Regions from separate parts of the Salinivibrio sp. EAGSL genome, predicted to be linked through region 1. Evidence: riboswitches for the same ligand, from Rfam matches in the RefSeq annotation. Region 1 holds a riboswitch; the other holds the start of a gene.

The links. A riboswitch is a leader RNA that binds a small molecule or an ion and turns the genes downstream of it on or off. The one in region 1 is predicted to bind thiamine pyrophosphate.
Region 2: linked by a shared signal. The riboswitch ahead of thiD (bifunctional hydroxymethylpyrimidine kinase/phosphomethylpyrimidine kinase) and the one ahead of thiB (thiamine ABC transporter substrate binding subunit) in region 1 are both predicted to bind thiamine pyrophosphate.

Annotation. Positions count from the first base shown of each region.
Region 1 covers NZ_JABWMG010000004.1:56,985-61,180, forward strand. Annotated here, with positions in the region: gene leuC (3-isopropylmalate dehydratase large subunit) at 1-827, shown strand, start outside; partial or broken gene leuD (3-isopropylmalate dehydratase small subunit) at 837-1,438, shown strand; gene HLG76_RS03535 (DUF547 domain-containing protein) at 1,583-2,374, shown strand; TPP riboswitch at 2,413-2,514, shown strand; gene thiB (thiamine ABC transporter substrate binding subunit) at 2,567-3,553, shown strand; gene thiP (thiamine/thiamine pyrophosphate ABC transporter permease) at 3,559-4,196, shown strand, end outside.
Region 2 covers NZ_JABWMG010000020.1:19,918-24,113, reverse strand. Annotated here, with positions in the region: gene HLG76_RS12375 (ATP-binding protein) at 1-723, shown strand, start outside; gene HLG76_RS12370 (bifunctional diguanylate cyclase/phosphodiesterase) at 720-2,531, shown strand; TPP riboswitch at 2,586-2,686, shown strand; gene thiD (bifunctional hydroxymethylpyrimidine kinase/phosphomethylpyrimidine kinase) at 2,749-3,618, shown strand; gene HLG76_RS12360 (ion channel) at 3,642-4,196, opposite strand, start outside.

The DNA of each region.
Region 1 (4,196 bases):
TCGGTCATGCCGGCGGCACCGGACACGTGGTGGAATTTTGCGGTGACGCCATTACCGACTTGTCCATGGAAGGGCGAATGACGGTCTGCAACATGGCGATCGAATTGGGCGCAAAAGCGGGCCTGATCGCCCCCGATGAGACCACATTTGCCTATTTAAAAGACAAGAAATTTGCCCCTAAAGGTGAACAATGGCAGCAAGCGGTCGATTTTTGGCAAACCTTGCACTCGGATGCCGATGCGCAATTTGATCGTGTCGTGACACTCGATGGCAGTCAAATTCATCATCAGGTCACCTGGGGGACCAACCCCGGCCAAGTGGTTAGTGTGCACGATAGCGTGCCGGCCCCTGAGCACATGGCAGATCCGATCGCGCGCCACTCAGCGGAACGCGCGCTGAAATACATGGGGCTAACCGCAGGCCAAGCCATAACAGATATCCAAATTGATAAAGTCTTTATTGGTTCATGTACCAACTCTCGAATTGAGGACATGCGCGCAGCCGCGGCGGTCGCCAAAGGTCGGCACGTCGCAGATAGCGTCCATGCCATGGTGGTGCCAGGCTCAGAGCAAGTGCGTGCCCAAGCAGAGCAAGAAGGGCTGGATGTGATTTTCCGCGAGGCGGGCTTTGAGTGGCGCTTACCCGGCTGCTCAATGTGCTTGGCGATGAACAACGATCGCTTAGGCCCCAAAGAGCGCTGTGCATCGACCAGCAACCGTAACTTTGAAGGCCGCCAAGGCCGTGAAGGCCGTACCCACTTGGTCAGCCCAGCCATGGCCGCTGCCGCCGCCATTGCCGGTCACTTTGTTGACGTTAACCAATTATAAGGAGGCCTTATGTCAGGCATACACACTCATACCGGCATTGTTGCCCCATTGGATGCGGCAAACGTCGACACCGATGCGATCATCCCCAAACAGTTTTTGCAAAAGTCACCCGCACCGGATTCGGCCAGCACCTGTTTCACGATTGGCGCTTTTTAGACGATGCGGGCAAACAGCCGAACCCCGAGTTTGTGCTCAATCAAGTGCGCTACCAAGGGGCGAGCGTGTTACTCACCCGCGAAAACTTTGGCTGTGGCTCGTCACGCGAACATGCTCCTTGGGCGCTGGATGATTACGGTTTTAAAGTGATTATCGCCCCCAGTTTTGCCGATATTTTCTATGGCAACTGCATTAATAACCAAATGGTGCCGGTGACCCTTGAAGAAGGCCAAATCGATGCTTTATTTACGTATGTGGCGGAAAATGAAGGCGCGACGGTAACGCTAGATTTGCCCGCCCAAACCATCCGTGCCGGTGAACACTGCTTTAGCTTCCAGATGGATGATTTTCGCCGTCATTGCTTACTCGAAGGTTTGGATAGTATCGGGCTGACGTTACAGCACGAAGCGGAAATTTCGCGCTTTGAGCAGCAAATACCTGATTTTTTGGTGTAAGACCATCCACTCATCTCTCGCCAATAAGTGCCGATTATTCCGCATTTATTGGCGTTCCTTGCCATTTTTCTATCCTCAATGAAACCAACCGCTGACTCGCTTGGTCTAGTCTCAAAGAAGGTTTGATCGCATTAAGGACTGACAATGCAAAAACATTTGATACTTCTATTTGGGCTAGTGTTTCCGCTCATCAGCCAAGCCGCGCCCAAAGCGGACTACTGGGCAATGTGGGATGCACACAATCCTGACAGCCAAGCCACCTTCACGCATCACAGTTGGCAAGTATTACTCGATAAGTATTTACAGCCTCAGGGGCAGCACACCTTATTTAACTACGCAGCCGTCACCGAGGCCGATAGAGCGACCCTCGATCATTACATTGGCATGCTTACCGAGCGCGATCCGCGCACTCTGAGCAAAGACGAACAATACGCGTATTGGGTTAATCTCTACAACTCAGTCACCGTAAAGCTAATTTTGGACGCCTATCCAGTCAGCTCTATCACCAAACTCGGTGGACTCTTTAGCTTTGGTCCGTGGGATGATGACGTAGTGACGGTGGCGGGCGAATCCCTCACGCTCAATGATATCGAACACCGTATTTTGCGTCCGCTGTGGCAAGATCCGCGTACCCACTATGCGGTCAATTGTGCCAGCCTTGGCTGCCCTAACCTGCAACCGCAAGCCTTTCAAGCCGACACCTTGGATACGCAATTAGAACAAGCCGCCTACACCTTTATTAATAGTGATAAAGGCGTGAGTCAGCACGGTAATCAGTGGCAGCTTTCTTCTATCTATGAGTGGTTTGAGACTGACTTTGGCGGCAGTGAACAAGGGGTGATCACCCATATCAATCAATATAGAGACATCAAGCTTCCCAAGGATGCACGCTTGGATTATGACTACGACTGGACGCTTAACCAAATCGCGGACTAAAAGGCTTGGTAAACACTAAGCCAATCAGTACAATCGCACCGTACTCATTGGGGAGCCTTATGGCTGAGATTGCGCGCGGCGCTAAACCCATCGAACCTGATCCAGCTAACACTGGCGTAGGGATTGAGACTTGATGTTGCCATCAACTTGCCTCAACACCCACGCCCAACTTAGGAGCGTGCTGTGAAAGTTATTACCTCTGTTCTCACTCTGGTTTCTTTATCGCTGTTATCACTCAGCGCCCGTGCCGCCGACCCTCTAACGGTCTATACCTATGATTCTTTTATCGCCGATTGGGGCGCAGGGCCAAAAATCAAAGCCGAATTTGAAAAACGCTGTGACTGCCAATTAGAGTTTGTGTCTCTTAGTGACGGTGCTGCTCTGCTTAATCGCTTACGTATCGAAGGCAATACTACCAAGGCTGATATTGTACTCGGTATGGATACTAACTTGATGAAAGAAGCTGAGCGTAGCGGCATTGTCGCCGAGCACGCGGTGAATACGGAGCGCCTACAGGTACCCGGCGGTTGGGATAATCCCTACTTTATCCCCTACGATTACGGCTACTTTGCCTTTGTGTATGACACCACGCGTTTGCTCGACCCACCCAAAAGCTTGAAGGCTTTGATTGAGGAGCGTGACGATATCAGTGTGATTTACCAAGATCCACGCGTGTCAACAGTTGGCCAAGGCTTGATGCTGTGGATCCAAAAAGTATACGGCGATCAAAGCCAGCAGGCATGGCGCGATCTTGCCGACAACACCATTACCGTGACCAAAGGCTGGACCGAAGCGTACAACATGTTCCTCAACAAAGAGGCAGATATGGTGCTTTCATACACCTCTTCGCCCGCCTACCACCTGGTCGCTGACGATGATGACCGCTTTGCCGCCGCCATGTTTGAAGAAGGCCACTATATGCAAATTGAAGTGGCGGCGAAGTCTGCTTATACCGACCAACCAGAACGCGCCGATGCGTTTCTACAATTTATGCTCAGTGACGCAGCACAGTCTGTGATCCCAACCACGCAGTGGATGTATCCGGTCACCGATGTTAGCTTGCCTGACGCCTTCTATACACTGAACAAACCAGAAGAGAGCCTGTTGTACCAGCCCGATGAAGTGATGGGTAACCGTCAGCAATGGGTGCGCGATTGGCAAACCGCTTTGGTTGAATAACGTCGATGCTCAACCCTTCTCGAACCTGGCCGGGCAGTCTCGCGGCCAGCTTGGTCGTGTTATTAATTGGCAGCGCACTCTGGGCGCTGTTCTTACACAGTCAAGACTTGAAGCTGTCCGCCCTGTGGCAAGATGCCTATCTGCGCCATGTCACGCTGTTTAGCTTTAAGCAGGCTACCTTATCTGTGGTGCTCAGCGTTGGGCTCGCCATTCCTGTGGCCCATGCGCTGGCTCGGCGACAATTTCCAGGGAAAGCTTGGCTACTCAAACTGTTTGCCATGACCCTGGTGCTGCCGGTATTGGTGGGCGTGTTTGGATTGGTTGCCATCTACGGCCGCAGCGGTTGGATTGCACAAGCCTTCGCGCAATTTGATGCGGCGATGCCATTTTCTCTCTATGGCTTAAGCGGCATTTTGCTTGCGCATGTTTTCTTTAACCTGCCTTTTTCGGCCCAATTGATGGTGCAGGCCTTGGAAGGGATCCCGGCGGATCAAAGGCGCCTGGCAACCCAGCTTGGTCTAAGAGGCTGGCAACGTTTTCGCCACCTTGAATGGCCTTATCTGCGGCAAAGTCTACCCCATGTCGTCGGACTGGTATTCATGTTGTGTTTCACCAGCTTCGCCACCGTGATGGCATTAGGCGG
Region 2 (4,196 bases), on a different contig from region 1:
CCAACCCGTTTCAAACAAGTGTTGATCAATTTACTCAGCAACGCGATTAAATATAACCATCCTCAGGGGCGAGTATGGGTTGAAGCCAGTCAACCATCGTCAACCTTGACGATCTCTGTATCAGATACCGGGATCGGTATTGCTGAAAATCGGTTAAACCATCTTTTTGAGCCTTTTAACCGCTTGGCCGCCGAACAATCACAGATTGAAGGGGCAGGTGTGGGGTTAGCGGTGAGCCATCAATTGGTTGTGCAAATGCAAGGCGAGATGTCAGTAAAAAGCCAGCCAGGCAAGGGCAGTTGTTTTGCAGTAACGTTCCCTTACCGAGCGTCGACGCGACCTGACGATCAAGGTTGTACGTGTCTCCGCGTGAGCCAGCCGCATCGCGTGCTCTATATTGATAATAACAGTGCCCGCCAGCGCCTGATGACCGATTGCTTTGAAGATTGGCCAATGTTGACACTCTATCATGCGCATGAGCTGTCACTGGCTGAGGCTGTTGCGCTCGCTTCTCCGCCATCGTTAGTCATTATAGCGGCTGATAGCGTTGCGGCAACGCCCGAACAAATACAAGCACAATTTGGCGACAAACCACTCATTGTTCTGACTGACAACCCATGCGACGAACCGCATAACAAACCGACATTACGACGTTTATCGCTGCCGCTCTCGTCAGCGGACTTGGCTGAGGCCATACAATTATTATTAGAGGAGAGGCTATGACAAAGGATCCGTCACAAGCACATATACTGATCATTGATGATCGACCGGAAAACATTCACTTACTGTCTACCATGCTCAAGCAAGCCGGTTATCAACAGCTGAATGGGCTCACCGATCCTCGCCTTGTTACCGATGCTCTCTCCCCCGTTCCTGACCTGATTTTACTCGATATGCGGATGCCGCAGCGCTCTGGCTTACTGGTGCTGGATGATCTTAATGACGCTTTAGATGAGCATTGCCCGCCCGTGATGGTACTCACCGCAGATAATGACCTGAATTTGCGTAACCAAGCGTTATGCCGTGGCGCGATTGATTACATCAGCAAACCCTTTGATCACGATGAGGTGTTGCAACGGATTCAAAACCTTTTGTATCTGCAATTGAAAACCCGTAAAGAGCGCGATCAAGCGGCACGGCTGCAAATGCTGGTTAACAAACAAACGGCGGCTTTACGCGCGCTTTCTTTGACCCATCCGTTAACCGGGCTACCAAATCGTCGCGCATTATTAGATGCCGCTGAGCGCCAGCTGAGCAAAGGGCCGGTGACTGTGATGATGATTGCCTTAGATGGCATGGAAGCGGTGACCAAACACCAAGGCCATTTAATGACAGAGGCACTATACAAACAAGTGGCTAATCTGCTAGCCAATAGTACAGTGGCGCGCCCACATCGCATTGGCGTTTGGGATAGCACACGACTGGTGATGCTGATTGAAGAACACGATAACCATGCCGTAGAAAAAGCCGCGCGCATCAATCGGTTGATCAGCGGACATCACACGCTCGATGGGCGTTTAATGTTTTTACGTTGCCACATTGGTATCAGCCGCACGGAGCTTGAGACACAAGATGTGGCGCAACTGTTTCGTCAAGCCATTTTAGCGATTCCGACGGATGACCAACTTATCGGCGAATATCAGCCTGAGCTTGACAGCCAAGCTCAGCGCGCGCATTTGATTCGCACCGAATTAGGGCCAGCACTACAAAGCGGACAATTATCACTGGTGTATCAACCCAAATGGCGATTAGACGGCGGTTTGATGATAGGCGCGGAAGCGCTGTTGCGTTGGCAGCATCCGACCCTTGGGGCCATCAGTCCGGCGGAATTTATCCCCATCGCCGAACGCAGCGCAGACATGATCCAACTGGGCGACCACGTACTGGTGATGGCCTTAGCCGCGGTTGAATGTTGGCGAAAAAATAAACTGATCAACGATAGCTTTCACCTGTCAGTCAATGTTTCTGCCCAGCAGTTTCGCCCCGGCTTTGCTGACAGCGTCTTAGCTCGGTGCCAGGCAGTTGATGTCCCTTTGCATCTGATTCAATTAGAGGTCACAGAATCAGCACTGATCCAGCACATGTCGGTGGCACTGAAAGAGCTACAACAATTGCGAGATGCAGGCATGCATATTGCCCTCGATGACTTTGGCACCGGCTACAGCTCGCTCAGTTACCTTAAACAGTTACCGGTCGATTGGGTCAAACTTGATCGCAGCTTTATCCAAGACTTGGCTACCAACGCCAGTGATAAGCACTTGGTGGGTAGCGTGATTGATTTGGCCCATGGCTTTGGTCATGGTGTGGTCGCCGAGGGTGTTGAAAAAGAGGACCAGCAGTATGTGCTACAAACCATTGGCTGCGACCAAGTGCAGGGCTTTTTATACGCACGGCCGCTAATCCAAGAAGGATTTGAACAACTGCTTAAAACCGCCAATCAAGGCAACGCGACGATCAATAGCAATGCGACGATCAATAGCAATGCAACCATTAATAGCAATGCAACCAGCAATAATAATGAGATGGCCTAAACGCGCAATTAGCGCCATCATACTTGCGCTTTATCACTAAGGTTTATATTCTGACCGTGTTAGTCGGGGAGCAAGCAATTGCTGAGACTGCGAAAGCAGGACCCGTAGAACCTGATCCAGTTAGCACTGGCGGAGGGAACTGACGTGCTCAGCACACAAGGTCGCGCCATCGTGCGTGGTTTTGTCTCCTTCCGCCCCTCATGATTAAGGGGCCAATATGAACCAATCACCACCTGTTATTCTCACCATCGCCGGCTCAGACAGCGGTGGGGGGGCTGGTATTCAAGCCGATATTAAAGCGATTTCAGCCACGGGCGGCTATGCCTGCTCGGCGATCACCGCCTTAACTGCACAAAATACCTGTGGCGTTGAGGCCGTCTCGCCGGTCGACCCAGCGTTTGTTCGCGCGCAACTGAATGCTGTGTTATACGACATGCCGGTACGTGCCGTGAAAATCGGCATGCTCGCCAACCAAGCGATTATTCGCGAAGTAGCCGCTGTGCTCGCGCGTTCCCCGCACTTACCAGTCGTGCTCGATCCGGTCATGATCGCCACCAGCGGCGATCCGTTATTAGATGATGACGCCATGGATGCACTGATCAATACATTGATCCCGCGCGCGACCATTTTAACCCCCAACTTGCCAGAGGCCGCGCGTTTAACCGGGTGTCCTGTTCCGACAACCACCGAAGAGATGTACGCCTTAGTGCCGGCACTGCGCAAGCTCGGATGTCCGTATGTGATGCTAAAAGGTGGGCACTTGCATCATGCGCCAGAGAGTCTGGATGTGTGGATTAGCCGAGATACGTGTCAAACCCTGAGTGCGCGCCGCATTGAAACGCCTAACACCCATGGCACAGGCTGTTCACTGTCGGCGGCGATTGCCTCGTTTTATGCGCAGGGACTGACACCCATTGACGCCGGGCGAGCGGCTAAGCGTTATCTCACTGACGCCTTAGCGCATAGCCAACAGTTAATCGTTGGAAGAGGGGCAGGGCCGGTACATCATTTTTTCGCCTACCCCGCTGATGAAAGTGTTTATTTATCCAAGCATGCGTTGGTTGAATCGCACGCTCTCGTTAAATAATGCACTTTGATTAGATAGCGTGCTTACGCGGCGGACCAATGTGGCAAGCGCTGGGCGGCGATATAAAAAAGACGGTCGCCCGGCAATACTTTTGTCCCCACTGGCGGGTTCAAAACAATACCTTGGCCTTGGTCGATCCCAATTAAGGTGGCGTCATATTCTTGCTTGAGCTGACCAAAGAGATCGCCGGTATCGATTTCTGTTGCGTTACTCGGATAACGGGCACAGTATTGCGTCATCCCTTGTGACGTGCTCAAAAGCTCATGATGCAACTGACTTGAACCGGGATCCACCGCCGCTTTTGCTAGCATTTCGACCGACACCGACGGCACACATTCCGCATGCGGGTAGTGCTGTTTGAGGATTTGGCTTATCGCATCATCTTGAAAATACGCCAATAAATGCGCTGACGGATTTTTATGTGCGCAGAACAGAGCCGCTGACAAAGTAATATCATCTTCTGGGTTATCAATAATAATACTCGAGGCATGCTCGACCTTGGCGCGGGCAATGCCTTCAGCATCGGTAAAACTTGCCACGCGCACAAATTCCACTTCACCAGGCAGTGGGTTTTCGAT